Regions from separate parts of the Dickeya aquatica genome, predicted to be linked through region 2. Evidence: predicted binding sites of a transcription regulator. Region 2 holds the regulator's gene; the other holds the start of a gene.
The links. The regulator sigma-54, encoded in region 2, starts transcription at its own class of promoters, with help from an activator protein. The targets are predictions, from matches to a motif close to GTTGGCACANNTTTCGCTNT.
Positions count from the first base shown of each region.

Region 1: the regulator sigma-54 is predicted to act here: its motif matches at 6,647-6,666, upstream of glnA (glutamate--ammonia ligase).

Region 1 covers NZ_LT615367.1:25,721-41,238, forward strand. Annotated here, with positions in the region: gene yihI (Der GTPase-activating protein YihI) at 1-539, shown strand, start outside; gene hemN (oxygen-independent coproporphyrinogen III oxidase) at 721-2,094, shown strand; gene DAQ1742_RS00125 (YshB family small membrane protein) at 2,195-2,317, opposite strand; gene glnG (nitrogen regulation protein NR(I)) at 2,462-3,874, opposite strand; gene glnL (nitrogen regulation protein NR(II)) at 3,883-4,932, opposite strand; gene glnA (glutamate--ammonia ligase) at 5,157-6,566, opposite strand; gene typA (ribosome-dependent GTPase TypA) at 6,943-8,766, shown strand; gene yihX (glucose-1-phosphatase) at 8,985-9,596, shown strand; gene dtd (D-aminoacyl-tRNA deacylase) at 9,604-10,041, shown strand; gene fabY (fatty acid biosynthesis protein FabY) at 10,072-11,013, shown strand; gene DAQ1742_RS00165 (AsmA family protein) at 11,088-12,869, opposite strand; gene DAQ1742_RS00170 (nucleobase:cation symporter-2 family protein) at 13,025-14,413, opposite strand; gene DAQ1742_RS00175 (cysteine peptidase family C39 domain-containing protein) at 14,956-15,150, shown strand; gene DAQ1742_RS00180 (hypothetical protein) at 15,152-15,518, shown strand, end outside.
Region 2 covers NZ_LT615367.1:383,166-398,683, reverse strand. Annotated here, with positions in the region: gene murA (UDP-N-acetylglucosamine 1-carboxyvinyltransferase) at 1-159, opposite strand, end outside; gene ibaG (BolA family iron metabolism protein IbaG) at 213-467, opposite strand; gene mlaB (lipid asymmetry maintenance protein MlaB) at 596-898, opposite strand; gene mlaC (phospholipid-binding protein MlaC) at 891-1,523, opposite strand; gene mlaD (outer membrane lipid asymmetry maintenance protein MlaD) at 1,535-2,146, opposite strand; gene mlaE (lipid asymmetry maintenance ABC transporter permease subunit MlaE) at 2,151-2,933, opposite strand; gene mlaF (phospholipid ABC transporter ATP-binding protein MlaF) at 2,937-3,746, opposite strand; gene DAQ1742_RS01795 (calcium/sodium antiporter) at 4,018-4,980, shown strand; gene kdsD (arabinose-5-phosphate isomerase KdsD) at 5,012-6,034, shown strand; gene kdsC (3-deoxy-manno-octulosonate-8-phosphatase KdsC) at 6,084-6,650, shown strand; gene lptC (LPS export ABC transporter periplasmic protein LptC) at 6,647-7,216, shown strand; gene lptA (lipopolysaccharide ABC transporter substrate-binding protein LptA) at 7,194-7,790, shown strand; gene lptB (LPS export ABC transporter ATP-binding protein) at 7,794-8,519, shown strand; gene rpoN (RNA polymerase factor sigma-54) at 8,585-10,018, shown strand; gene hpf (ribosome hibernation promoting factor) at 10,043-10,330, shown strand; gene ptsN (PTS IIA-like nitrogen regulatory protein PtsN) at 10,423-10,911, shown strand; gene rapZ (RNase adapter RapZ) at 11,078-11,932, shown strand; gene npr (PTS phosphocarrier protein NPr) at 11,929-12,201, shown strand; gene rnk (nucleoside diphosphate kinase regulator) at 12,367-12,777, shown strand; gene pmbA (metalloprotease PmbA) at 12,859-14,199, opposite strand; gene yjgA (ribosome biogenesis factor YjgA) at 14,403-14,954, shown strand; gene DAQ1742_RS01725 (efflux RND transporter permease subunit) at 15,035-15,518, opposite strand, start outside.

The DNA.
Region 1 (15,518 bases), 360 kb from region 2:
TGAAACAGCCATTCAAAGGCACGGGACGTAAAGTTTCCGCGCCAAAAACGAAAAGAAAAAGCCGCGAAGAGTTAGACCAGGAAGCGCGTGCGCGTAAACGTCAGAAAAAACGTCGTGGTCATGCAGCAGGAAGCCGTACTCAGGCCTCCGGTGGCCAAAAACAGAATTCGGCTTCAGGCCAGGCTGCTGACCCGCGTATCGGCAGTAAGAAACCGATCCCTTTATTGGCTAACGGCGCAGCATTACCCGTGTCGCGGCCTGTGGTGGCTGCCGGGGAAGAGGCTGTTCGCCTGTCGCCACAAGAAGAACTCGAGAAGCTGGAAAATGATCCGCAGCTTGATGCGTTGCTAGACAGACTGGAGAAAGGGGAAACTCTGTCAGCCAAAGAGCAATCATGGGTTGATGAAACACTGGATCGGATTGATATCCTGATGGAACAGTTAGGGATCGATCTGGGTGATGATGATGAAGAAGAAGACGAGCAGCAAGAGGATATGTTGCAACTGCTGCGTCGTAATAACCCGAAAGACGGCTATTAATGCTAAAAGCGCTATTTGTGCTAATAGCCTTAGTGCTTTTATGTTTTTTATCCGGGCTGTTGGTTAAACTGTGGTGCCTGTCGAAGCGTAAAGGCAGGCTACAGCGGTCGGTTCTGGGCGGGCAACACCGATTGCCTCGACGTCAGGCACCAGGAAAGGGTTATCGTAGGGAGTGATAGGCATGTCCGGGCAGACAATAGACTGGGATTTGGCTCTGATTCAGAAGTATAACTATTCGGGGCCGCGCTATACCTCTTACCCGACGGCGCTGGAGTTCAGTGAACATTACGATTCTGCCGCTTTTGCCGACGCCGTGGCGCGTTACCCTGAACGACCGCTCTCGTTATATCTGCACATCCCGTTCTGTCATAAGCTGTGTTACTTCTGCGGCTGCAACAAACTGGTGACGCGCCAGCAGCACAAGGCGGATGACTACCTTGAACGACTGGCGCTGGAAATTGGCCAGCGTGCGCCACTGTTTGCCCATCGTACCGTCACCCAGATGCACTGGGGCGGAGGGACGCCCACGTTCCTGAATAAGACGCAGGTCAGCCGGCTGATGGCGCTATTGCGCCAGCATTTTCACATTTCCGCCCAGGCAGAAATGTCACTGGAAGTTGACCCGCGGGAAATAGAGCTCGACATGCTTGACCACCTGCGTGCTGAAGGGTTTAACCGCCTTAGCATGGGGGTGCAGGATTTCAATAAAGAGGTACAGCGGCTGGTTAACCGCGAGCAGGACGAAGCCTTTATTTTTGCCCTGATTGAGCGAGCCAGAGCGCTGGGGTTTGCCTCCACCAATATTGATTTGATTTATGGCTTGCCCCGGCAGACGCCAGAGAGCTTTGCGTTCACCTTGCAGCGGGTGGCGGAGCTGCGTCCAGACCGGCTCAGTGTCTTTAACTACGCGCATTTACCGACTCTGTTTGCCGCCCAGCGCAAGATAAAAGAGGCGGACTTACCGAATGCGGAGCAGAAACTGGCGATTTTACAGCACACCATCGAAAGCCTGACGGCATCTGGCTATCAGTTTATCGGCATGGATCATTTCGCCCGGCCGGATGATGAGCTGGCGGTGGCACAGCGCGAAGGAAAATTACACCGCAATTTCCAGGGCTATACTACCCAGGGTGATACTGACCTGTTGGGGTTAGGTGTGTCCGCCATCAGTATGATTGGCGACAGCTATGCCCAGAATCAGAAGGAACTGAAGCGGTATGCGGCATCGGTTGAACAGCACGGCCATGCACTGTGGCGTGGTGTCACGCTCACACAAGACGATTGCCTGCGTCGTGATGTGATTAAAGCGTTGATTTGCCATTTCCGGCTGGAGTTCGCGGCTATTGAGCGGGTGTATGGCGTGTTATTGCGTGAATATTTCCGTGAAGATTTGGCGTTGCTGGAGCCGATGGCGCAAGATGGCCTGGTCGAGATTCAGCCTGAGGGGATTCAGGTGACGGCCAAAGGCCGTTTATTGATTCGCAATATCTGTATGTGCTTTGATGTCTATTTGCGCAGTAAAATGCGTGAGCGCCAGTTTTCTCGCGTTATCTGACGTGTTGCATGACGTAGGATGATAAAAAAACAGCCCGCGAGATAGCGGGCTGTTTGCGTTTTATGTAAGCAATTTTCTGGTGTATCAGCTATGAATTGAATTAGCTGAAGAAATTGATTAATACTGCACAGAGCACGGCTGCAATAGCAGTTTGCGATGAGTGACCCACCGCACTGCTGATTTCAGCGCCGTGCGTTACGGCAGAAAAAAGTGATTCCAGCATGGTTCCCCTCTCCAGTCAGCGGCACGATCATACTGCTGGCGCTGTGCAAGTAAAGCGTAAAATAGCGGAAAATTTGTACGTTACATCGTACTTTTTATCACCGCTATCCCAGCGTATTGGCAGAGGCATAACACGGCACGCGCGTTATTCCATGCCCAGCTCTTTCAGTTTGCGCGTCAGGGTATTTCGGCCCCATCCCAGCAAACGAGCCGCCTCTTGTTTATGTCCTTGCGTGTGGCGCAGTGCTGTTGTCAGCAGTGTGCGCTCCATTTCGGGCTGGGCTTCTGCCAGCAAATTCTGATGACCGGAGCGCAGTGCGCGATCTGCCCATTGCGCCAGCAGCGTCGCCCAACTGTCTGGCATCACATGCACGGTGGCATCTGGCGCGGTGGTTTCAAACAACTCCGGCGGCAGATCCTGAATCAACACTTCTTGCCCGGCCGCCATCACGGTTAACCAGCGGCAGGTGTTCTCCAGTTGGCGCACATTACCCGGCCAGGGGAGGCGAGTGAGTGCCGCTTCGGTTTCCGGGTGCAGATTTTTGGGCTCGACTCCCAGTTCTTTCGCGGTTGCTTGCAAGAAGTAACGCGCCAGGCGCGGAATATCTTCGCGGCGTTCGCGTAGCGGCGGCAGATGGACACGAATCACGTTGAGACGGTGGAACAGGTCTTCACGGAATTTGCCTTCCTGTACCCGCAATTCCAGATTCTGATGCGTGGCGGCGATAATACGCACATCGACTTTAACCGCAGCATAGCCGCCAACCCGGTAAAACTGACCGTCAGCCAGTACGCGCAACAGGCGGGTTTGCACATCTAACGGCATATCACCGATTTCATCGAGAAATAACGTGCCGCCATCCGCTTGTTCAAAGCGCCCCTGACGAATTTGATTCGCGCCGGTAAACGCGCCTTTTTCATGGCCAAACAATTCAGATTCAATCAAATCTTTGGGGATGGCGGCCATATTGAGTGCGATGAACGGTGCTTTGGCTCGCGGACTGTGGCGATGCAAGGCATGGGCGACCAGCTCTTTGCCCGTACCGGACTCACCGTTTATCAGCACGCTGATAGAGGAGCGGGAAAGCCGACCGATAATACGGAACACATCCTGCATGGCAGGGGCTTCGCCAATAATATCGGTGGTTGGCCCGCTAATCGGCTGGTTGCGTACCGGTTGCTGTTGTTCGAGATAATGACTGATAGCCCGCTCAACCAGCGCCACCGCTTCGTCAATATCAAACGGTTTGGGCAGGTAATCAAATGCCCCTTGCTGATAGGCGCTGACCGCGGCATCCAAATCGGAATGTGCGGTCATGATAATAACCGGCAGCATCGGGTGGCGTTGCTTGATTTGTTGCAGCAGCGCCAGCCCGTCCATACCGGGCATACGGATGTCGGACAACAGCACGTCAGGCGTTTGTGTCGTCAGCGCATTGAGCGCCTGCGTACCGTTATCAAAGGTCGCGCAGGTTAAACCCGCGCCGGTAAGCGCACGTTCCAGCACCCAACGGATGGAGCTATCGTCATCGACAATCCAGACTATCCCTCGTTGCATCGTGAACCTCACTGGCGAATGGGCAGATAAACCGAAAATTCGGTATGACCTGGCCAACTGTTAAATTCGATTTTCCCCGAATGCTGGTCGATAAGGTTGCGGGCAATCGATAAGCCCAGCCCGGTGCCACCTTCGCGGCCACTTACCATCGGGTAGAACAGGGTGTCCTGTAAATGAGCCGGTACACCGGGGCCATCATCTTCGATGTCAATACGGGCAACCAGCCGGTAACGCGTGCCGTGCAGGGTAAGCTGAAATGCGGTACGGGTTCGAATGGTGATAGTACCGCCTTCTGCTCCCAGCGCCTGCATGGCATTACGGGTAATATTGAGCAACACTTGCTCGATTTGATCCGGGTCGTGAGTGAGCTCAGGCAGGCTGGGGTCGTAGTCGCGCACCAGCGTGACATTCTCTGCCTTTTCCATCGACACCAACTGAAACACCCGCTCAGCTACCTGATGAATACTTTGTGTGACATGTAAGCCCGGTTGTTGCGGGCCAAGCAGGCGATCCACCAAATTACGCAGGCGGTCAGCCTGCTCGATAATCACTTTGGTGTATTCCATCAATGAAGGATCTGGCAGTGCTTTAGAAAGCAACTGCGCGGCACCCCGCAACCCGCCGAGCGGATTTTTTATTTCATGCGCCAGACCGCGAACCAAATCACGAGCGGCCTGCTGTTGAGCATGCTGTAGCTGTTCCTGGCTGAGACGGCGCTGATTATCCATCGGGGCCATTTCCAGCAGGATAAAATCATGCTGAATACGCTGTGCGGTCAGCGACATAATGTGCGCGCGGCCATCCACGACAAGCGTAACTTCGTTGTCAGTAAAACCTTGCCCGGAATCGAGGCTTTCGCGCATCAAATCAATATTCAGTGAAAAGTACCCGAGCAGCTCCGGCAGCGGTGTTCCTGAGAGTTTGCGCGAGCTTTGCGCTAAAAGCTGTTGCGCAGCCGGGTTGGAGTAGTGAATAGCCAGATCTTTATCCAGCAATAATATGCTGTTTATTAAAGAATTTAGGATCTGCCCAGCATCGGGCAGCGTGCCTGTTGCCATAACGCAGACTCCCGCACTATTTGAGTGCACACTATTCTGAATTGTAGGTTAAGTCGCAACGATAAAATGTTCGGTGGAGAAAAAAGCCCATCCGAAGATGGGCTGAAAAGTTTCCACGGCAACAAAAATAAACATAAATAAAAAACAGTCATCAGGCGGCAGAGCGAACATCATTTTCTTCGTCCCTGCCGTCTGTAAGCGGGAATTACACGCTCGTAGTACAATTACACGCTGTAGTACAGTTCGAACTCAACCGGATGCGGCGTCATACGAACGCGGTCGTTCTCAGCACGACGCAGTTCGATGTAAGCATCGATAGCATCGTCAGTGAACACGCCGCCACGGGTCAGGAACTCGCGGTCTGCGTTCAGCGCGTTCAGCGCTTCTTCCAGCGAGCCTGCTACGGTTGGGATCTCTTTCGCTTCTTCCGGCGGCAGATCGTACAGGTTCTTGTCCATGGCATCGCCAGGGTGGATCTTGTTGATGATACCGTCCAGGCCAGCCATCAGCAGTGCAGCGAAGCACAGGTACGGGTTAGCAGCCGGGTCCGGGAAACGTACTTCGATACGACGTGCTTTCGGGCTTGATACCACCGGAATACGGATAGACGCAGAACGGTTACGGGCAGAGTAAGCCAGCATAACCGGTGCTTCGTAACCCGGAACCAGACGTTTGTAAGAGTTGGTGGTCGGGTTAGACAGGGCGTTGATGGCTTTCGCGTGTTTGATAACACCGCCGATGTAGTACAGCGCAGTTTCAGACAGGCCGCCGTATTTGTCACCGGAGAACAGGTTGGCACCATCTTTGGCCAGAGACATGTGGCAGTGCATACCGGAACCGTTATCACCGAACATCGGTTTCGGCATGAAAGTCGCAGTTTTGCCGAAAGCGTGAGCGACGTTGTGTACAACGTATTTGTAGATCTGAATTTCGTCAGCTTTTTTGGTCATGGTGTTGAAGCGGGTAGCCACTTCGTTCTGACCAGCGGTTGCGACTTCGTGGTGGTGAGCTTCAACCACCAGGCCCATCTGCTCCATGGTCAAACACATGGCAGAACGCAGATCCTGTGCGGAATCTACTGGCGGAACCGGGAAGTAACCCCCTTTCACTGCCGGACGGTGGCCTTTGTTGCCGCCTTCGTATTTGGTGCTGGAGTTCCAGGCTCCTTCGATGTCATCGATGGCAACGTGAGAACCAGAGATGCTGCTGCCAAAACGGATGTCATCAAACAGGAAGAATTCCGGCTCTGGCCCGAACAGTACGGTATCCGCGATGCCAGAAGAGCGCAGGAAATCCTCAGCGCGTTTGGCGATGGAACGCGGGTCACGGTCATAGCCCTGCATGGTGCCCGGTTCCAGAATGTCACAACGGATGATCAGGGTCGATTCTTCAAAGAACGGATCCAGAACCGCAGTAGTTGCATCCGGCATTAACACCATGTCGGATTCGTTGATGCCTTTCCAGCCGCCAATTGAAGAGCCGTCAAACATTTTGCCGTCTTCAAAGAAATCAGCATTGACCTGGTGGGCCGGAATGGTGACGTGCTGTTCTTTACCTTTGGTATCCGTGAAGCGGAGGTCAACAAACTTCACCTCGTGTTCATTCAGCATCGTCAAAACGTGTTCTACTGACATACTTGGTTCTCCCGATTGTGTCATTTATCGTCGTGGAACGAATATCGTTGTGGAAATGATGTTGTTACCGTACATAAGTTATAGCTAAAACTGTGCCAACTTTATTCGAATAGTGCAAACAGGCATTCCTGCTGGTTTTCCACGTACTCTCATGCTGCACCAAGATAGTTAACTGCACCAAACGTGTGCACCATGTTGGTGAGGTTGCACTTAATTGGTGCTTTGTTGTGCAGGGTTGCTGCTTTATTGCACCGTGAAAGGGATCACAGACCCGTGATGTCCAGGTTGTTTGTGGAAGATGATTGTGATCTTGTTTAGTCGCTCGATTAATACGTGTACAATAGCGCGCTATTTCTAAAATGCCTGAGGCAAAGCTGTGATCGAAAATTTGCGTAACATCGCTATTATTGCGCACGTTGACCATGGAAAAACTACCCTGGTTGATAAGTTGCTGCAACAGTCCGGTACGTTGGGTGAGCGTAATGACGCCACTGAACGTGTTATGGACTCCAATGATTTGGAAAAAGAGCGTGGAATTACCATCCTCGCCAAAAACACCGCCATCAACTGGAATGACTACCGTATCAACATCGTAGATACCCCGGGACACGCCGACTTCGGCGGCGAGGTAGAGCGCGTGATGTCCATGGTGGATTCGGTATTGCTGCTGGTAGACGCGATGGACGGCCCGATGCCGCAAACGCGTTTCGTGACCCAAAAAGCTTTTGCCCATGGCCTGAAGCCGATTGTTGTCATTAACAAAGTAGACCGTCCGGGCGCTCGCCCTGACTGGGTTGTCGATCAGGTTTTCGATCTGTTTGTGAACCTGGGCGCGACTGACGAGCAGTTAGATTTCCCGATTGTTTATGCATCCGCACTGAACGGCATTGCCGGTCTGGATCATAACGAAATGGCGGAAGACATGACGCCACTGTTCGAAGCGATTGTGAAACATGTTGAAGCACCGAACGTTGACGTTAACGGCACGCTCCAGATGCAAATCTCCCAGCTTGATTACAACAACTATGTTGGTGTTATCGGCATTGGTCGCATCACACGTGGCGTGGTGAAACCGAACCAGCAGGTCAGCATTATCGACAGCGAAGGTAAGGTACGTAACGGTAAAGTGGGCCAGGTACTGGGTCATCTGGGCCTGCAACGTATTGAAAGTTCATTGGCTGAGGCTGGTGACATCGTTGCGATTACCGGGCTGGGTGAGCTGAATATTTCCGACACCATTTGCGACACCTCCTGTGTGGAAGCGCTGCCAGCGCTGTCGGTTGATGAGCCGACCGTCACCATGTATTTCTGCGTGAACACCTCACCGTTCTGCGGTAAAGAAGGCAAGTTCGTGACGTCTCGCCAGATTCTGGATCGCCTGCGTAAAGAACTGGTACATAACGTCGCACTGCGTGTGGAAGAAACCGAAGATCCGGACGCGTTCCGCGTATCTGGTCGTGGTGAGCTGCACCTGTCCGTGTTGATCGAAAACATGCGTCGTGAAGGTTTCGAACTGGCGGTATCTCGCCCGAAAGTTATCTTCCGTACCATCGATGGCCGCCGTCAGGAGCCGTTCGAGCAGGTGACTGTAGATATTGAAGAGCAGCATCAGGGTTCGGTGATGGAAGCGCTGGGTCTGCGTAAAGGCGAAATGCGTGACATGATCCCTGATGGTAAAGGTCGCGTGCGTCTGGATTACGTCATTCCAAGCCGTGGTCTCATCGGTTTCCGTACCGAGTTCATGACCATGACCTCTGGTACTGGTCTGCTGTACTCCACCTTCAGCCACTACGACGACATCCGTCCGGGTGAAATCGGCCAGCGCCAGAACGGCGTGCTGATCTCCAACGGTCAGGGTAAAGCGGTTGCTTATGCGCTGTTTAGCCTGCAAGAGCGTGGCAAGCTGTTCCTGGGCCACGGCGCGGAAGTGTACGAAGGCCAGGTTATCGGTATTCACACCCGCTCCAACGACCTGACGGTGAACTGCCTGACCGGTAAGAAGCTGACCAACATGCGTGCATCTGGTACGGATGAAGCAACCGTTCTGGTGCCGCCAGTGAAAATGTCACTGGAACAGGCGCTGGAGTTCATCGATGACGATGAACTGGTTGAAGTGACGCCGAACTCGATTCGTCTGCGTAAACGCCACCTGACAGAAAACGACCGTCGCCGCGCGAATCGCTCCGCTAAAGACGAGTAATTCGCTGTTGGATGACGTACTGGTTGAGTGCCGTTACTGATTGCACCATCCGGCGATAAGGCCCCGCTACGGGGCCTTTGTTTTTTGCCCACTTCGGCGCTGGCCTGCCGTGCTTTCCGGTACTATTTGGGGCCACATAATGATCCTGCCTGGTCTCCCTGTTCAGCACCGCTATTTCTCGCTACAGTGAAAATCCTACTGATGAATCTGGAGGATGCATGCTGTATATCTTTGATTTGGGGAATGTCGTCATTGATGTCGATTTTAACCGGGTGCTGGGTGTGTGGAGCAGCCTGAGTGGTGCGCCACTGGCGACACTGCGTGAGCGTTTTACCATGGGGCATACCTTTGAACAGCATGAGCGCGGTGAAATTAGCGATGAAGAGTTTGCGTCACGGCTGTGCCATGAAATGGGGATTTCGCTTAGTTTTGAACAATTTTCGGCTGGCTGGCAGGCTATTTTCCACGGTATTCGCAAAGATGTGATCGACATCATGTACCGCTTACGGCAGGAAGGACACCGTGTCGTCATACTCTCGAATACCAATCGGCTTCATTGCCAGTGCTGGCCAGCACTTTACCCGGATGTGATACCCGCTGCCGATAAACTCTATTTATCGCAGGAGATGGGTTATCGCAAACCGGAAGCGGCGATTTACCAGCAAGTGTTGCGAGAAGAAGGTGTAAGTGCCGCTGATGCCTGCTTTTTTGACGATAATCCTGCCAATATCGACGCTGCTCAATCTTTGGGGATTCGGGCAATTTTGGTCAGCGATCGGCAGGTGGTGCCTGATTTTTTTGCCAGCCAGGTTTTTAGCCAGGAGGCGTAAAGCCGTTATGATTGCATTAATTCAGCGGGTGTCGGCTGCCAGTGTTGTCGTTGATGGCGATACGATAGGGGAAATTGCGCATGGGCTGCTCGTCTTACTCGGCGTAGAGCAGGGAGACGATGAACAAAAGGCGACCCGATTATGTGAAAAAGTGATCGGGTATCGGATTTTTAGCGATGACAACGGCAAGATGAATCTCAATGTTCAACAAGCCGGTGGCAGCTTACTGGTGGTATCACAATTCACGCTGGCGGCGGATACGCAAAAAGGCATGCGCCCCAGTTTTTCTCGTGGTGCCGCTCCGGTGCAAGCCGATAGTCTGTATCAATATTTTGTCGGTCAGTGCCGTGAGCGCGGGCTGGTAACGCAGACGGGGCGGTTTGCCGCGGATATGAAAGTCTCTTTGGTGAATGATGGGCCTGTCACCTTCTGGTTGCAGGTGTAGGGCCTAAATAAACAGGGGTTGAGAAGGTCTATGTATTACCTGAGAGTGCCGGAAACAGCCGAAGAACTGGATGCCTATTACCAGTTTCGCTGGGAGATGTTGCGTAAGCCATTACATCAGCCGCTCGGTTCTGAGCGGGATGCCTATGACGCGCTGGCTCACCATCAAACTATTGTCGATGGGCAAGGTCATTTGGTAGCCGTCGGCCGGCTCTCAATCAATGCTGACAATGAAGCGTCGATACGTTTTCTGGCGGTTCACCCGGATGTTCAGCGTAAAGGACTGGGCACCCTGATGGCGATGGCGCTGGAGTCGGTAGCGCGCCAGGAGGGTGTAAAACGTGTGGTGTGCAGCGCGCGTGAAGATGCTGTCGCCTTCTTTTCGCGCCTCGGGTTTGCCAACCAGGGGGAAATCACCACGCCGCTGAGTACACCGATACGTCATTTTTTGATGATAAAACCCGTCGCTACGCTTGATGACATTCTTCATCGCCCGGATTGGTGTGGTCAGTTACAGCAAGCCTGGTACAACCACATTCCGCTTAGTGAAAAGATGGGGGTACGCATCAGTCAGTACACCGGGCAGAAATTTATGACCACCATGCCGGAAGCGGGTAATCAGAATCCGCATCATACGCTGTTTGCTGGCAGTTTATTCTCGCTGGCCACGTTGACTGGCTGGGGGCTTATCTGGTTATTGTTACGCGAGCGTCAGCTCGGCGGCACGATTATTCTGGCAGATGCGCACATCCGTTACAGCTCGCCGGTAGCGGGCCGCCCGAGCGCGGTTGCCGATCTTGGCTCCATGAGTGGTGATTTGGACCGGTTGGCCCGTGGGCGAAAAGCCCGGGTTCAGTTACAGGTCGAGCTGTTTGGCAACGATAAGAAAGGAGCTGTCTTCGAAGGGGTGTATATCGTGCAGCCACCTGACACCCATACGTCAGGCGAGCCACAGGATGCGGTAATACATTAACACTCTCTATTTTCTTTAAAACCACACATCGCTATCCACCGCTGCGATAAGGCAGCGGTGGTTTCCTCTTTTGTTTAGAGCGTTGAGGGCAGTGTGGCAGCCGCAGGTTCAGGGAGTGGTACAGGTGATGCCGCTTCGGGAGCCGCCGTGGGAGTGACGGCTGTTGGCGCGGTGTCATTTACACTGCCCTGATGCATATTTTGGTTGAATGTTCGCCCGTTGCTGTCAATTCCCTGAAGCGTTCCTCCAAGCGTTGGCTTGAGCGGGCTGGTCGCGTCCAGTCGGCCATTTAAATGCAGTTGCAGGTTTGTGTTGCCAGCCGGCGCAGTGGCGGGCTGCGGCCATCCCCAGCGGGTTAACACATCAAACGCGACCGCCTTGCCGTTTAAATCCAGTGTGAACAGGCGAGAGGGTTGCTGGCTGATAACGGCTTTGGCTTCCAGCAGACCGCTTTTCGTAAAGGCACTGAGATCGGTCAACGTAATCTGGTTGTCATTGGCACTTAATGCTACGGAAGGCCGGCGTACATCCACTTTGTTAAAGGTCGCGTCGCTGGCATTCAACGTGAGTGACCCTTGCCAGATGCCCCATTGATGATTACGTGCCAGCAACAGGTTATTGCCTGACCCATCCAGTGCCGTGAGCTGAAAGGGAAACTCGGGCGTGATATCGATCAACAGGTTGTGGTTGGCACTGAATTTTTTGATTTCCACCTCTGTCAGCCAGTCAGGCAGCGTTTGCATCCAGCGCTGTCGCCAGTCTCCCGGTAGGGTGTATTCCATCCCGGCGACGACCAGTTCATCGAGCGTCAGGCGGTGGTTGCTGCGTAACCAGTTACCTGACGTACGCAGCAGTCCCCCCTCCCAGCGGGTTGAAAACTGCTTGACGTTAACGCCTTGTTTTGACAAATCCAGACTGACTATGGGGTCAACAAAATGCATGTTACCGTTCACGATGTCGGTTGCATTAAACGATAAGGAGCCGTCATCGCTTTGCCAGTCATTTTGCCGAAACGTGACGTTTTGCAGCGTGACATCTAAATCGGTCAATGCCCAGTTTAGCCCTTCGATACGTGCATCAATCAGGTCAAAACGGTTAATCGTCACCGCTGGCAGGTGAGTGACGGGTTGCCAGAAGTCCGTGATAGATTGCTGTGTTTGCAGTCGAACGTTACTCAAACGCAACGTATTGACCAGCCAACTGCCGTCTGCGGCCCGGGAGGCATTACCGGTGAGCTCGCCACGCGCGACATCTGCACCGAAATTCTCCAGCATGAGTTGTTGCCCATTAAATTGGCCCTGTACCAGCACTTTGCTGGCAGGTAAATCATTGAGCGTTAACGATTGTGCGCTTAACTGAAAAGCGGCTTTTTTACCTAACAGCGCCCCTTGCTCGGGTTGCCAGGGCGTAATACCGCCGGTTACCTGTTCACCCTGCAAACGCCAGTCGCCATCCTGGCCCTGTAGTGCCATATTTTTTAGCTGGAGCCGGTCAGCTTCAATGGGCAGGGTGAAACCGGTTTGCGCCAGATTAAGTGTGCCGCCTTCCAGTATCAGGCTGGAAAAATGGCGAGGGTCGGTTATCTGGCGCACACTGAACCCTACCACAATATTTTTAGCAACCAGCGTAACAGGCTGATTTTTGTGGCTGAAACTGATGTCCTGAAGCGTGATTTGCCCAGGGGAAGACCAGTCATGCACCATTTTTTTAAATGACACCTGGTATTCGGCACGTTGATTAACCCACTGGGTAATCTGCTTTGCGCCCCATTGCGTCTGGGCCAAGACATACAGCACGATCACTACCAGTAATACCAGTAGCAGCAGTGTGAGAATAAGTTTCCCGATAAGTTTCATTGCTTAAGTCCGTGCCTGTCACAAGAGATTATGGTGTTATGCCGTAATTACTCAGCCGTCTCAACAAGTAACTTATTACAGCAAATAAATAAGGGCCGATGTTACACCATCGGCCCTTATTATCACGTCAGATTAAAAATTTCTGGAAGCGTGGTTTACTCTTTTTCGTGAGGAAAGACCAGATTCAACACAATTGCTGTGATGCCGCCCGCAGCGATACCGGACGACAGCAGGGTTTTCAGCCAGTCTGGCGCAAATTGCAGAATCAGCGGCTGCTGAGAAACGCCCAGCCCGACGGCCAGCGACAGCGCAATGATCATGATAGCCCGGCGGTTGAGTGGCTCACGGGAAACGATACGCACGCCAGAGGCGGCAATGGTGCCGAACATGACGATGGTCGCACCACCCAACACCGGCTCGGGAATATGCTGGACAAAGCCGCTGACTGCCGGGAACAAACCAAGCACGATAAGCATCAGCGCGACAACAAAACCGACATAACGGCTGGCGACGCCAGTCAACTGGATTACGCCGTTGTTCTGGCCAAAGCAGGAGTTAGGGAAAGTGTTAAACACCGCAGACAGGCAGGAGTTAAGGCCGTTGGCCAGCACACCGCCTTTCAGGCGTTTCATATACAGCGGCCCGCTAACCGGCTGCTCTGAGACATCGGAGGTTGCGGTGATGTCACCAATGGTTTCCAGCGAGGTCACCATAAACACCAGCATTAATGGAACCAGCAAACTCCAGTCAAAGCCCAGACCGTAGTACATCGGGGTTGGTACCATGATAAGCGATGAGGCGCTGGCGGCGGTATGCTCTGGCAACATGCCCATCAGCCAGGCGGCCAGGTAGCCTACTGCCATGGCTATCACCAGTGATGCGACGCGCAGATAAGGATTGCGCTGGCGGTTCAGCAGAATAATCACGGCCAATACCACTGCGGCCAGCAGTAAATTCTGGGGTGCGCCAAAGGTATGGTTGCTCATGGCGGCAAAGCCACCGCCAATCGAGGTCAGGCCAACCTGAATCAGTGATAAGCCGATTATCATCACCACAATCCCGGAAACCAGCGGGGTAATGATGCGACGCGCCAGATGTAATACGCGCGAGAGCAGCATTTCTGTGCAAGACGCCACCATCAGGGTGCCAAACAATGCGGCCATCATGGTTGGCACATCTGCCCCGCCGTTTTTTAGCGCCATGCCGCCCATAATCAGCGGAGTCACAAAGTTAAAGCTGGTACCCTGAATCGACAGCAGGCCAGAGCCGACCGGCCCCCAGGTTTTAATTTGTAAAATTGATGCCAGGCCGGAGGCGAACAGCGACATGCTAATAATGTGCTGAGTGTCCTGAGCGGGCAGGCCCAATGCCTGACAAATCAATAGTGCCGGGGTAATCACCGCGACAAACATCGCCAACAGGTGCTGACAGGCGGCAAACAGGGTTTGCGGCAGCGGCGGTCTGTCTTCAAGGCGATAGATGAGTTCACTGCGCTGAGGTGCAGCAGCGGCTTCTGTTTGGGACGTTTCCGTGGTGGTAGTCATGATGTAAGTTGGCGTTCCTGAAACGACAAAGAGCGCATTTTAATGATCTCTTTGCTGAAAGCAAACGTTTGCTAATGTTCGGGCGAATGATTTTTGGGTCATGGAATAAAGCCAAAGATGATTTTTATTCGTAGAATAAGGGATACATTAATAAACCATCTGAATTGCTACAATTTCATCTAGATATGAACATTAATCTATCGCATGTAATTTTATTATCTTGCTAATTATTTGTAATTTATTAATCTCTATTATAAATATTATTTTCAGCTAGATTAAAATATTTCGCATGATATATAATGGTCTAAATTTTTATACGATCATTATAATATGGCAAGGTTGCAGGAAGCGACTTTCTCCTTTCTGCACTATATAAATAAAAATATTTTCATTTTAAATATTCAAGGATGGTAATATGAAATTAAAAATAGTCTTGATGGTGCTATTTTTTCTATAACGGCTCAAGCAACTGTCACCAAATTAAAAGGTTTTTGTGTTTTTGGCACTGTTTATGACACGCTGCCAAAGGGGTTAAATTTGATGTGAATGATGAATTGATTGTGTCTGAACCAATCATTATTCCTATTGAAGGTGCTGAATACATACATTTTGTTGTACTTGATAGAATGAATAAAGAAAGTGCAATAGTTTATGATCCTGAAATTGGGAAAGTGAATATGCCGATTTATGAGTTAAAACATCGATGGAACGGATATGAATTATTAATCGGAGGCTGAGGTGACGAATAATATAAATGGGTTGAATAAGGGTGATGCAGCAGTTGATGGGGCATGGAAAATTCAGGTTAATAAAAGAAATGAAGAATTTAATGAGATCCTAAGTATAGTAGCTAATGAACAGCAAAAAAACACGATGTCACCTGTTTCACTCGTGAATGCAAAAACAGGGAATAATGTTTTTAATAGTTTTGTCAGTAATTTCTTGGAAAGTAATCCTGATACTCCATCAGGAAAAGATGTATCGGATAACTTATCTAAAGAGGAGAAGTTTATTTTAAATGAAGCTAATTCTTTGTTAAGAAATAGGATTATCTTCAATAAATATATATCACAGTTGCAAAACTCTGAAACCAATACCGGTTCAG
Region 2 (15,518 bases):
GGTGGTGTCGATATCACGCAATTTAGGGACATTCTGGATTTCTACCGGCTCTTCAGCCAGCAGGGCAGCGAACAGGATAGGCAGGGCGGCGTTTTTCGCGCCGGAAATAGTGACTTCACCAGCGAGCCGGGTTGGCCCCTGCACACGAAATTTATCCATAGTGACGATTTCTCAATATTCAGACTCAATAGCACGGCGGGAACGCCGCTGATTTAGAAACCGCTTAGTTTGCGGTCACGCTGCCACTCTTGCGGGGTGTAAGCCTTGATAGACAACGCATGAATGCGGTTATCCGCGATATACTCCATCAGCGGCGCATAAACCGCCTGCTGTTGCTTCACGCGGCTCATACCCTGGAACACGTCACCGACCACAATAACCTGAAAGTGGCTTCCGTCGCCGGAAACATGCACTTCCTCTAATGCTAACGATTGCATCAGCACCGCTTTAATTTCGTTGTTTTCCATGTTTTCGATTCTACGTCAGGGGATGATAAACAGGGTGGTATCTTAGATGAATCCGTCGCCATCTTAAACAAAAGAAATCCCCCGGTCACAACAGCGACAAGGGGAATTAAGATAGCAGACGCCACTTTTTACTCTGCCAATTGGATGGGGATGATTTCGCCCAGATTATACAATTGCACCAGCGTGCGCAGCCGGTCACTGACGCCGGTAATCGCCAATGTGGCTCCCTGCTGTGTCTGCTGATGGTAAACATGCACCAGCAGTGCCAGCCCGGCTGAGTCCACATGCTCAACACCGCTAACATCCAGTGAATGGCAATCCTTGAGCAAGGCCGTGCGCTGTTGCCACAATGGCAGCAGCGTATGCCTATCAAGCGTTCCCTCAAGACTCAGCGTATTATTCTGCTGCCGCCAGCGAAGTGCATCAGCCATTGGGCTGACCCAGCGAGATAGGCTGTTGCGCCGCGGCCTGTAACTGCTGAGTTAAACCATCAACGCCTTTCTGACGCAGTGTTGACGCCCACTCATTTTGTTTAGTGGTGATCATGCTCACCCCTTCGGCAATCATGTCGTAAGCTTGCCAGTAGCCGGTCTTGCTATTCTTACGCCACTGAAAATCCAGACGAATCGGCGGACGGCCACCGTTATCAATGATAGTCACACGAATGGAGACAATATCTGCATTACCCAGCGGCTGCTCAGGGGCAATCTCATAAGACTGGCCGTGATAAGACGCCAGTGCCTGACCGTAGGCTTGTTCCAGATAGGATTCAAAAGCCTTGAAATAGGTATCACGCTGGTCTGGCGTCGCGTCTTTATAATACTGCCCCAGCACCAATGCCCCGGCGTATCTTACCTGCACATAGGGCAATAACTCTTCACGCACAATAGCACGCAAGGTGTTAGGATCTTGCTTGATGCGTGCCTGCTCGTTCTTCAGGCGGTCAAATGTTTTCTGTGCTGCATCACGCATCAGGCTATAGGGGTTCGTCTGATCGGCGGCATTAACCAACGGCGCGATGACCAACAGCGCCACCATCAATAAACGTTTTAACATGCTGTGTCCTCTCAAGGCTGTTGCGTCACGGGTTTGCCACTGGAGTCGGGCCTGGCGACGGCATCGGTGTGCTGACTACCGTTGTTTTGACTACCATTGTTTTGACTACTGTTGTTTTGATTCGCGTTATTCTGACCGGCATTGTCAGTATTGTTGCCGCCGCTCTTATATAGGAATTGCCCGATAAGGTCCTCAAGCACCATGGCGGACTTGGTATCCTGAATAGACCCGCCATCTTGCAAAATGGAGGTTCCCATGTCGGCATCTTCAAAACCGATATTTAACGCCAGATACTGCTCACCCAATAAACCTGACGTTCGCACTGCCAGAGAGCTGGTATCGGGAATGTGGTTGTAGCGTTGGTCAATGTCCATTGCCACACGCGGTAAATAGGTTTTGGTATCGAGCGAAATCGCCGCCACCCGGCCAATCACTACCCCGCCAATTTTTACCGGTGAGCGCGCCTTGAGCCCGCCGATATTGTCGAATGTCGCGTACAAACGGTAAGTCTGCTGCTGCCCGAGCGATTTCAGGTCAGCGACTTTCAGACATAAAAAGACAATGGAGAACAGCGCTATCAGCATAAACACGCCAACCCATATTTCATGTTTCTTTGTTTGCATCGACTTATTTCCCAAACATCAGTGCTGTGAGCACAAAATCCAATCCCAGTACCGCCAGCGATGAATGCACCACAGTGCGGGTCGTCGCACGGCTAATGCCTTCTGACGTCGGAATGGCGTCATAACCGTTAAACAGCGCAATCCAGGTGACGGTTATCGCAAATACCAGGCTCTTGATAACGCAGTTAAGTAAATCTTTCTGCCACTCCACCGCGCTTTGCATAGCTGACCAGAAAAAACCGCTGTCAATGCCTTTCCAGTCCACGCCCACCAACGCCCCGCCCCAAATACCCACGGCAACAAAAATCACCGTCAGCAATGGCATAGAGATAACACCAGCCCAGAATCGCGGCGCAACCACGCGGCGCAGCGGGTCTACCGCCATCATTTCCATGCTGGATAGCTGCTCGGTTGCTTTCATCAGCCCGATTTCTGCCGTCAGTGCCGAACCTGCGCGCCCGGCAAACAATAACGCCGTCACAACCGGCCCCAGCTCACGCAACAGCGATAACGCCACCATCATGCCAAGGCTTGCTTCGGCACTGTAGGTCGTCAGCACCAGATACCCCTGCAACCCTAACACCATACCGATAAACACACCGGACACGATGATGATTAACAGCGATTGCACGCCAACGCTGTAAAGCTGCTTACGCAGCAGCGGCCATTGCCGGGCGGGCTCCGGTTTACCGAAAAGCGCATTAAACAGCATCAATCCGGCACGGCCAAAGGTGGCACAGACCTGAATGCCGCTACGCCCTAAAGACGCTAATGCCTGTACTAGCATGAGTCAGTTACTCCCCAGGCCTAACAGGCCATGTTGGTAATCATCTGCCGGGTAACGGAACGGCACTGGCCCATCCGCGATACCATCCAGAAACTGTCTGACGCGCGGGTCGCTATTGTGCTGAAGTTCAGCCGGTGAGGCTTGGGCGACAATCCGTTTATCCGCAATGATATAGGCGTAATCGGCAATACTCAGCACCTCGGGCACATCATGGGAAACCACCACACAGGTCACGCCCAGCGCATGGTTTAGCTCGGCTATCAGTTTTACCAACACCCCCATGGTGATGGGGTCCTGGCCGACGAATGGCTCATCAAACATGATCAGTTCTGGCTCAAGCGCAATGGCACGGGCCAGCGCCGCGCGCCGCGCCATACCGCCGGACAACTCCGAGGGCATTAGCTGTGCGGCACCACGCAACCCCACCGCTTCAAGCTTCATCATGACGGTACTGTACAGTAACGGCTCTGGCAGTTGCGTGTGCTCTCGCAGCGGCCAGGCCACATTGTCAAACACATTCAGGTCGGTAAACAGCGCACCGGACTGAAACAGCATGCTCATCTTTTTACGGACTTCATACAGCCGCGAGCGGGAGAGCGTGGGAATATTGTCGCCATCAAACCAAATCTCGCCGCTATCGGGTTGTAACTGGCCACCAATCAGCCGCAGCAGTGTGGTCTTACCGATACCCGAAGGCCCCATGATGGCGGTGATTTTCCGCTTAGGCACGGTGAGAGAAATATCCGAAAAAATTGCTCTGTCGCCCCGCTGAAAACTCAGGCCGCGAATTTCTATCAGATTTTCGTGGTTCATGGTCTTTTTCCTTCTACAACCGCCAGTGACGGCCGCCTGTTTTCATCGTTAGTCACCATTATGCGGACAAGCACCGTGATTAACCGGTGCTCACTGTTACAGAATCTGCGCTACCGGTCGTGACCAAAGTTGCCATTGGTTTTACTTTTTCGCCCTGCGCAGTCAGAATTAGCGCCAACGAGGGAAAATGGCGGTTTTTGCTTATTATTCGTCCAAAAGGCTGGTTTGTTCGCCAATAAACCGGTGATTATACCTGAATAAAGGACGCTGCATGCTTTTTGCAACAGTACTGTTAGTCATTGGTTTAGTGTTACTGGTTTATGGCGCTGACCGTCTGGTCTATGGCGCAGCGGTACTGGCCCGCTCGTTTGGTGTGCCACCGATGATAATCGGTATGACGATTGTCAGCATGGGGACATCGCTACCGGAATTGATGGTGTCGGCCACCGCCGCGCTGAACCATCAAACCGATATGGCCGTTGGCAACGTGCTGGGGTCAAATATCGCCAACATCTTGCTCATCCTCGGCAGTGCGGTATTGATTCGCCCCCTGACATTACACTCCACGCTGTTACGTCAGGAACTGCCGCCCATGTTACTGATTTTTGCGCTGTGCGGCATGGTGCTGCATGACCATTTTCTCAGTCGTCTTGATGGCATCCTGCTGTTGCTGGCTGCTACGGGCTGTATCCTGTTGATGCTGCGTATGGCACGTCTTGCCCAGCAACAAGGGGAAGACAGCCTCACGCGCGAACAAATGGCGGAACTGCCGCGGGAAAATCATCCGACGGTTGCACTGTTATGGTTGCTGCTCGGTTTGATTATTCTGCCTATGTCAGCACGTATTGTGATAGATAACGCAACCGTCATCGCGAATTACTTTAATATCAGCGAGCTGACTATCGGGCTAACCGTGCTGGCCGTCGGCACCAGCCTGCCAGAGCTGGCAACAGCGATTGTCGGTACGCTGAAAAAAGAAGACGATATCGCGCTGGGCAACCTGATTGGGTCGAATATTTTTAATATCGGGATTGTGCTGGGCGTGCCCGCACTGTTGTCTCCGGGTGCGGTGAACCCGCTGGCGTTTACGCGCGATTACTGGGTCATGCTGGGAGTGAGCGTGCTGCTGAGCGTTCTTTGTCTTCGCCAGAAACGGCGCATCGGTCAGGGCGCAGGCGCACTCCTCGTCTGTGCGTTTATTGCGTACCTTTCGGTGCTGTTCTTGTTCTCATAGCCAGAGCATCTGGCAACGCAGGATGTTTTACATGTCACACGTCAATCAACAACATAGTGTCAATCAACAACATCGTTTTGATTTTCAGGCCGCCGGCCGACAGGTGTTATCTATCGAGCGCGACAGCCTTGCTCAGTTGGATCAATACATTGATGACAACTTTTCCCGTGCCTGTGAGCAAATGTTCGCCTGCCGTGGCAAAGTAGTGGTGATGGGCATGGGCAAGTCAGGCCACATCGGTTGTAAAATGGCGGCCACCTTTGCCAGCACCGGCACACCGGCTTTTTTTGTGCATCCAGGCGAAGCCAGCCACGGCGATCTGGGTATGATAACCCGGCAAGACATCGTACTGGCCATTTCCAATTCGGGTGAGGCTCATGAGATTCTGGCATTAATTCCAGTGCTCAAGCGCTTACAGATATGTCTTATCTGTATGACCGGCAACCCGGAAAGCACTATGGCGAAAACCGCGGATATTCATCTGTGCATCAGTGTCCCGCAAGAGGCCTGTCCATTAGGGCTGGCCCCCACCTCCAGCACAACCGCCACGCTGGTGATGGGCGATGCCCTGGCCGTTGCGCTGTTGCAGGCGCGCGGCTTTACCGCTGAAGATTTCGCACTCTCGCACCCCGGTGGCGCACTTGGCCGCAAGCTGCTCCTGCGCGTCAACGATATTATGCACCGTGACGACGAGGTGCCTCGCGTCAGCAAAGACGCTTCGCTGCGCGACGCGCTGCTGGAAATCACCCGTAAAAATCTCGGCATGACGGTGATTTGCGGCCCGGACAGCGAAGGCCGTCATAACGACCATATTGAAGGTATTTTTACCGATGGGGACTTACGCCGGGTGTTTGATATGAATATCAATTTGAACAATGCCCGCATTGCTGATGTGATGACCCGCGGCGGCATTCGCGTAACGCCACAGATGCTGGCTGTCGATGCGCTCAACCTGATGCAATCGCGCCACATTACCTCATTGCTGGTGGCAGAAAATGATCGGCTGTTGGGAATTGTTCACATGCACGATATGCTGCGTGCTGGCGTGGTATGAATCGGCAAAAACAGGCTGCCACAGACTGAAAAATCAAGGATATGTGTAAATGAGTGAAATCCGTGCGCAAACCGAGACGTGCTACGGCCCTGTCGATACCGAGGTGATGCTCCGTGCCCGGGATATCCGCCTGCTAATTTGTGATGTTGACGGCGTTCTCTCCGATGGCCTGATTTATATGGGGAATCAGGGCGAAGAGCTGAAAGCATTCAACGTGCGTGACGGTTACGGCCTGCGTTGCCTGCTCACCTCGGATATCGAGGTCGCAATCATTACCGGCCGTTCATCACAGTTGTTAGTCGATCGCTGCCAGACTCTCGGGATTCAGCATCTTTATCAGGGGCAGTCGGATAAGCTTTTGGCCTTCCGCGAGCTGTTAGATACACTGTCCCTCACCGCCAATCAGGTTGCCTATATTGGTGATGACCTGATTGACTGGCCGGTGATGGCTGAAGTGGGGCTGAGTGTCGCCGTCGCCGACGCCCACCCGTTACTGCGCCCCCAGGCACACTATGTCACCCGGATTGCCGGTGGCCGCGGTGCGGTAAGAGAGATTTGCGATCTTATCCTGCTGGCGCAGGGTAAGCTGGCGTTCGCCAAAGGGCTGTCGATATGAGTAAAACAAAAGTCTGGCTGACACTGTTACTGGCCTTGATTGCGCTGGTGTTGCTCGGGTTAAGCCTGACCAATACACGCGAAGCGGGCAGCCAGGCCGTCGGGCAAAATAATGAACCGGCCTACACCATGCAGAAAAACATCACCGTGGTGTATGACCCAACGGGAAAGCTGAGTTACAAACTGATTGCCGACAAAGCGGATCACTACAGTGTCGAACAGGTGAGCTGGTTTACCCAACCGGTGGCCACCATGTTTAATGAACAGGCAGTAGCGACCTGGTCTGTCCGTGCCGATCGCGCCAAACTGACCAAAGATCGTATGCTTTATCTGTATGGTCATGTGGAAGTCAACAGCCTGACTAACGACTCGCAGCTAGAACGCATCAAAACGGACAACGCGCAGATAAATCTGATAACGCAGGATGTGGCCTCCGATGACGAAGTCACCCTGTACGGCATCAACTTTACCTCTAACGGGTTGAAAATGCGTGGGAACCTGCGCAGTAAAACCGCTGAGTTGATCGATAAGGTAAAATCCTATTATGAAATTCAACCTAAAAATTAATATGCTACGTAGCACGCTTCTCGCCAGCTCACTGTTTGCTGTCAGTATTCCGGCACTGGCATTAACCGGGGACACCGAACAACCGATTAACATTACCTCCGATCAGCAGGCGCTGGACATGCAGGGGAATGTGGTGACATTTACCGGCAACGTTATCGTGACGCAAGGCTCAATCAAAGCGCAGGCCGACAAAGTGGTTATCACGCGGCCCAATGGTCAGCAAGGCCATGAAATTATTGAAGGCTTCGGTAACCCGGCCACCTTCTATCAAATGCAGGACAACGGTAAACCGGTCAAAGGCCACTCACAGAAAATACGCTATGAGATGGACAAGCAACTGGTCATTCTGACCGGTGAGGCCTATCTGGAACAGCTGGACAGTAACGTCAAAGGCGATCGCATCACCTATCTGGTGCAACAGCAGCAGATGGAAGCCTTTAGTGATAAAGGCAAGCGTGTCACCACGGTACTGGTACCAAACCAGTTGCAGGACAAAGGCAACCAGAACGGTGCTAAACCCGCGGCGGGCAATACTGCCGCCAAGCCCACCAAACAACCGTCAGTAGCGCGCTAATTCATGGCAACATTAATCGCTGAAAACCTGGCCAAAGCGTATAAAGGCCGAAAAGTGGTGGAAAACGTCAGCCTGAATGTCAATTCGGGTGAGATCGTCGGTCTGCTGGGGCCAAATGGTGCAGGTAAAACCACCACGTTTTATATGGTTGTGGGTATCGTGCCGCGCGACGAAGGCCGGATCGTCATCGACGATGAAGACATTAGCCTGCTGCCGCTACACGAACGCGCCCGCCGTGGCATTGGCTACCTGCCGCAGGAGGCGTCCATTTTCCGCCGCCTTAGCGTTTACCATAACCTGATGTCGGTGCTGGAAATCAGAAAAGAGCTGACGCGCGAGCAGCAGCAAGATCGCGCCAACGAGCTGATGGAAGAGTTCCATATCAGCCATCTGCGTGACAGCCTTGGGCAATCGCTGTCCGGCGGTGAGCGACGCCGGGTGGAAATTGCCCGCGCGCTGGCCGCCAACCCCAAATTCATCCTGCTTGATGAACCCTTTGCCGGGGTTGACCCGATTTCGGTTATCGACATTAAAAAAATCATTGAGCATCTGCGTGACAGCGGGCTTGGGGTATTGATTACTGACCATAATGTCCGGGAAACGCTCGATGTTTGTGAACGCGCTTATATCGTCAGTCAGGGCCAGCTTATTGCCCACGGCGCGCCGATGGATATACTGGCAAATGAGCAGGTTAAACGCGTCTATCTGGGCGAAGACTTCCGACTCTGATAACGTCATGTGTTAGGTTGATGGTTCTATTAGATTGATCGTTCAAAAGGAAGTTAGCGCACGCTATGAAGCAAGGTTTGCAACTCAGGCTCAGCCAGCAACTGGCAATGACACCGCAGCTACAGCAGGCCATCAGGCTGCTGCAACTGTCCACGCTTGAACTCCAGCAGGAAATCCAACAGGCGCTGGAAAGCAATCCATTGCTGGAACAAGCTGACATCCATGACGAGGTGGAAACCCGCGAAAATACCGAAACCGAAGCCCTGGACACCCGTGAAGCGCTGGAACAGAAGGATATGCCAGAAGAGCTGCCGCTGGATGCGGCGTGGGATGAAATCTACACTGCTGGCACGCCGTCTGGCACCAGCACCGATTACCGCGATGATGAACTGCCGGTCTATCAGGGCGAAACCACCCAGACGCTACAAGACTACCTGATGTGGCAAGTGGAACTGACACCGTTTTCTGATACCGATGCGGCTATCGCCACCTCGATTGTCGATGCGGTGGATAACACCGGTTATCTGACGGTGTCGCTGGAAGATATCCGTGACAGCATCGGCGATGACGACGTGACGATGGAAGAAGTGGAAGCGGTACTCAAGCGTGTACAGCGTTTCGACCCGGTTGGCGTTGCCGCCCGAGATTTACGCGAATGTTTGCTGGTACAGCTGTCGCAATTTAACAGCGCCACACCACGCCTTGCCGAAGCTAAACTTATCGTCAGCGATTACCTCGATTTGCTGGCTAATCACGATTTCCGATCGCTCATCCGCTCCAGTCGGCTCAAAGAAGAGGTACTCAAAGAGGCGCTGGCACTGATTCAATCGCTTGACCCGCGCCCGGGGCAGTCTATCAATACCGGGGAGTCGGAATACGTGATTCCTGATGTGTTGGTGCGCAAAGCGCAGGGGCAATGGACGGTAGAGCTGAATACTGACAGCGTGCCACGGCTGCAAATCAATCAGCAGTACGCTGCGCTCGGTAATAGCGCCCGTAATGATAGCGACGGCCAGTTTATTCGCAGTCATTTGCAAGAAGCTCGCTGGCTCATCAAAAGCCTGGAGAGCCGTAACGATACCCTGCTTAAAGTCACCCGTTGCATTGTGGAACAGCAACAGGCGTTCTTCGAGCAGGGTGAAGAGTTCATGCGCCCTATGGTACTGGCGGATATCGCTCAGGCCGTTGACATGCATGAATCGACGATTTCCCGCGTGACGACCCAGAAATTTTTGCACAGCCCACGCGGTATTTTTGAGCTGAAGTATTTCTTTTCCAGTCATGTGAATACCGACAGTGGCGGTGAAGCCTCATCCACCGCCATTCGGGCACTGGTTAAGAAGCTGATTGCAGCGGAAAACCCCGTAAAACCGCTGAGCGACAGTAAGCTGACATCAATGCTTTCTGAACAAGGGATCATTGTTGCCCGCCGTACTGTTGCCAAGTATCGAGAGTCTTTATCTATCCCGCCGTCAAACCAACGTAAACAACTGGTTTGACCCCTACATGAGAAGGAAGACGATATGCAGCTTAACATTACCGGACACCACGTTGAGATAACCGATGCTCTGCGCGAGTTTGTCACCGCAAAGTTTGCCAAACTTGAGCAATACTTTGATCGTATCAATCAGGTGCATGTGGTACTAAAAGTGGAAAAGATCCTGCACATTGCGGATGCCACTTTACATGTCAATGGTGGAGAGCTGCATGCAACGTCGGAAGCGGATGATATGTATGCCGCTATCGATCTGTTGATCGATAAGCTGGCAAGACAGTTAAACAAACATAAGGATAAACTGAAACAGCACTAATGTTGCCTGTTTCAGGTGCAGGGAGCGCAGCCGGCCCGCCGCAATTGCGGGCCGGATACCCGAAGGCAACCGTGTCGTTAAGTGAACGTATCATGAACAACGAGTCCGTTATGCAACTCAGCGCCGTGCTCCGTAAAGAGTGCACACGTAGCGCCGTACACTGCCAAAGCAAAAAGCGCGCGCTGGAAATCATCAGCGAACTGGCTGCCAGACAGCTCAACCTGCCACCACAAATGGTGTTTGAAGCCATCCTGACCCGCGAGCGCATGGGCAGTACCGGTATCGGCAGCGGTATCGCGATACCTCATGGCAAACTGGAAGATGAGAATACCCTGGGAGCGGTCGGCGTTTTTATTCAGTTAGAGCAGCCTATCGCGTTTGACGCCATTGATAATCAGCCGGTTGATTTGCTTTTTGCCTTGCTGGTTCCTGCTGAACAATGTAAAACCCATTTGCATACCTTATCGCTGGTCGCCAAACGGCTGGCGGATAAAACCGTGTGTCGCCGTCTGCGCGCAGCGCAAAGCGACGAAGAGCTATATCAAATCATGACGGAGTCAGACTCGCAGGCGTCGTCCTGACAGTCGCTGGCAGCCATTGCGGTTGCCATTCATGACATGCACGAAAGACGCATGACACAGGTGTGCCTGAATGCACAGCCTGAAGGATGCCGGGATAACCGGGAAATAACGAAGTTAGCTAACGGCGGTGGTGATGCACTCTCACACCGCCTGGGGGAGTCGTCAGATGGTGCTGATGATTGTCAGTGGTCGTTCAGGTTCAGGAAAATCCGTCGCCCTGCGTGCACTGGAAGACATGGGGTTCTATTGTGTCGATAACCTGCCGGTGGTGCTGTTGCCAGAGCTGGCACATTCGCTGGCAGAGAGAAACATTTCTGCCGCCGTCAGTATTGATGTGCGCAACATGCCGGAAAGCCCGGATGTGCTGGAGCACGCGCTGACGCGCTTGCCGCAAAGTTTTTCGCCCCAATTGCTGTTCCTTGACGCCGATCGCAATACGTTAATCCGTCGCTACAGCGACACGCGTCGTCTGCACCCGCTTTCCAGCAAGAACCTGTCGCTGGAAAGCGCGATTGACGAAGAGAGCGATTTGCTCGAGCCGCTGCGCTCACGCGCCGACCTGATTATCGACACCTCAGAAATGTCGGTGCATGAGCTGGCCGAAATGCTGCGCACCCGGTTACTGGGCAAGCGCGAGCGCGAATTGACGATGGTGTTTGAATCATTCGGCTACAAACACGGCATCCCGATTGATGCCGACTACGTGTTTGACGTGCGCTTTTTGCCTAACCCGCACTGGGACCCGAAACTGCGCCCGATGACCGGGCTGGATAAACCGGTGGCGGCGTTTCTTGACCGGCACACCGAAGTCCACAATTTCATCTACCAGACGCGCAGCTATCTGGAGCTGTGGCTGCCGATGCTCGAAACCAACAACCGCAGCTATCTGACCGTTGCTATCGGTTGTACCGGTGGCAAACATCGCTCGGTGTACATTGCCGAACAGCTGGCAGACTACTTCCGCTCCCGTGGCAAAAACGTGCAGTCGCGCCACCGCACACTGGAAAAACGTAAATCATGACCGTCAGGCAAACCGTCGAAGTGAAAAATCGGCTGGGGATGCACGCCCGCCCGGCGATGAAACTGTTTGAGCTGGTACAAAGCTTTGATGCTGAAGTGTTGCTGCGCAACGACAGCGGCACGGAGGCGGATGCCAGCAGCGTTATTGCCATGCTGATGCTGGACTCAGCCAAAGGCAGGCATATCGAAATTGAAGTCACCGGCCCGGATGAAGAGCAGGCACTGGCAGCTATCATCACGCTGTTTGAGGCCGGTTTCGACGAAGATTAACCTCCCCTTTTCGCCCAAGGCCAGCAGCCCCTGCTCCATATATTGGGTATCATCACCTTTTTCTGTGGCAACGCTGCGTTATCCGTTTATTATTCTCTTTTTACCCTTCGGCGCGTTACACGCGCAGGCGGGTTATTTGCCTGTCATCATCCTCTGGAGAGAAATATGGATAAACCACCCCTGACTATCGGTGCGCTGGACGCAGAGCGTCTTGATACTTTGCTGGCACACCCTCAATTTGCTGATACAGAAGTCGCGCGGGCTCTCGGTGAAGAGCTGGATAGAGCGGAGATAGTCGAGCCCGTCGCTATTCCGGCCGATGTTGTTACCATGAACAGCCGGGTGCGCTTTCGTGACCTGCTGACAGGCGAAGAGCACATCCGTACGCTGGTGTATCCGGCAGGGCTCAGCGACAGTCGGGAGCAGATTTCCGTCATGGCTCCGCTGGGCGCGGCACTGCTGGGGATGCACCTTGGCAACAGCATTGCCTGGCCATTACCGAATGGTGAAAACACACGGATTGAAGTGCTGGAACTGCTTTATCAGCCTGAAGCGGCAGGTGAGTATCACCGCTAACCCTCTCGATAACGACACCGGTTTGCCCGCGCTATTCGGGCAAACCGGCAATATCAGGGCATGTCTATCAGGCAAGATATATCAAACACCGGCAATCTTCATCGAGGGCAGCAGCACGGAGCCGCACTGAATATTGCTGCGCGTTTCAATATCATCGCCGATGGTGACCATATCACGCAGCATGTCTTTCAGGTTTCCGGCAATGGTAATTTCACTCACCGGATACTGAATCACGCCGTTTTCTACCCAGAAACCAGACGCGCCGCGTGAATAATCCCCCGTCACCGCGCTAACGCCCTGGCCCATCAGGCTTGTCACCAGCAGGCCGGTGCCCATCTCTTTGAGCATCGCGTCGAAATCCAGCCCGCGACCGGCAATACGCCAGTTATGGATCCCACCGGCATGACCGGTACTTTTCATACCTAATTTCCGCGCCGAATAGCTGGTCATCAGCCAGGTTTGCAGCACGCCATCTTTGACGATATCGCGTGCTTCGGTGCGCACGCCTTCGCTGTCAAACGGCGTGGAAGCAAGCCCCTTGCGTAAATGCGGTAATTCCTGGATCGTCAGCCAGGATGGCAAAATCGGCTTACCCAGGCTGTCTAGCAGGAACGTGGATTTACGATAGACGCTGCCGCCGCTGATAGCGCCAACCAAATGGCCGAACAAGCCGGTGGCCACCTCGGCGGCAAACATCACCGGTGCTTGCATCGTCGCCAGTTTACGCGGCGATAAGCGCGCCAGCGTGCGCCGGGCGCACTCCTCACCCACCCACTCTGGCGCGTTTAACTCATCGAGCGAACGGCCAATGGTGTAAGCGTAATCGCGCTCCATCTCGCCGTTGTGCTCGGCAATCACGCTCACCGACATGGAGTGACGGCTGGAGCAATAGCTTTGCAACATGCCGTGGCTGTTGCCAAACACTTTGATGCCATAGTGACTATTAAAACTGCCGCCCTCGGTATTGGTGATACGCGGGTCAGCCTTGAGCGCCGCCTGTTCAGCCGCCGCCGCAAGCTCGATACCACGGTCAGCATCAAGCGGGGCGGGGTGAAATAAATCCAGATCCGGGGCATCAAAAGCCAGCAGGTCTTTATCCGCCGGGCCGGCATAGGGGTCAGGCGAAGTGTAGCGGGCGATATCCAGCGCTGCCTGCACGGTGCGGGCGATTGCCTGCGGACTGAGGTCAGTCGATGAGGCGCTGCCTTTACGCTGCTGATGGTACACCGTGATGCCCAGCGCACCGTCACTGTTAAATTCGACGTTTTCAACTTCACCATAACGGGAACTGACGCTGATGCCCGTTGTTTTGGTGACGGCCACTTCGGCTGCATCAGAACCGGCACGAGCCAGTTCCAGCGCCTGTGATACCGCCTGTTCCAGCGCTTTACGCTGTTCTGCAACTTGCGTGATGATTGTCATTGCTTTGCCATAATGAGTGAGAACACATTCAGACAGACGCTAACAGAGCGACACGAATGCCACGAGCGGTTATGCGACTCTCCGCCATGCACCTCAGACAGAGAAAACGAGGTAGCCTGTGATGAAGTCTAACAGGATCAGCGGACAATTTCGCACAAAGCCCATAACCTGATAGGATCAGCCTCTTTTATTGGGGAGCCACCATGAACAAACATCCCGAAGACTGGCAGGACGACATCCCTGACGCCAGCCAGAACGATGAAGACGAAGAGATAATTTGGGTCAGCAAAAGTGAAATCAAGCGCGACGCCGAAGCCTTGAAAGCACTCGGTGCCGAGCTGGTCGAGCTTGGCAAGAACGCCCTTGACCGCATTCCGCTTGACGAAGACCTGCGCGCCGCCATTGAACTGGCGCAGCGCATCACCAAAGAGGGCCGCCGCCGCCAGTTGCAGTTGATTGGCAAAATGCTGCGCGCCCGCGACCCGGAGCCGATTCAAACGGCGCTGGATAAGCTGCGCAACCGCCATAACCAGCAAGTCTCGCTGTTCCATAAGCTGGAAAAACTGCGTGACCGGCTGCTCGAAGAGGGCGATGGCGCTATTCCTGACGTGCTGGCGCTCTATCCGCACGCTGACCGTCAGCAATTGCGCTCACTGGTGCGTAATGCACAAAAAGAGCAAGCGGCGAACAAAGCGCCTAAATCGGCCCGGCAGATTTTCCAGTACCTGCGCGAGCTGGCGGAAACCGAGCAATGACCCACCCGCCGGGGGCACATCAGCCCCCGACCTGTTGGCGTAAACCGTCGGCGCAGGCCCGGCCAGTTGTGAGTCAGGCCTTATCTGTTGTGCTCGCCTGACGCCGTTTCCCCCCGAAAGGCCATGAAATACAGCAGCGGGATCACCAGTAACGTCAGCAACGTTGACACCAAAATGCCGAAAATCAGCGCGATCGCCAGCCCGTTGAAAATCGGGTCATCGAGAATGAAAAAAGCCCCGAGCATCGCCGCCAGCCCGGTCAGCACAATCGGCGCAGCGCGGGTCGCTACCGAATCCATCACTGCGGTTTCAAGACTCACCCCGGCGGCCACATTCAGGCGAATGAAATCGACCAGCAAAATGGAGTTACGCACGATAATGCCCGCCAGCGCAATCATGCCTATCATTGACGTGGCGGTGAACGGAGCCCCCAGCAGCGCATGACCCGGCAGAATGCCGATAAGGGTCAGCGGTATCGGTGCCATGATGATTAACGGCACGCGATAAGAGCCAAAATGCGCCACCACCAGCAGATAAATCAGCACCAGCCCAACCGCGTAAGCC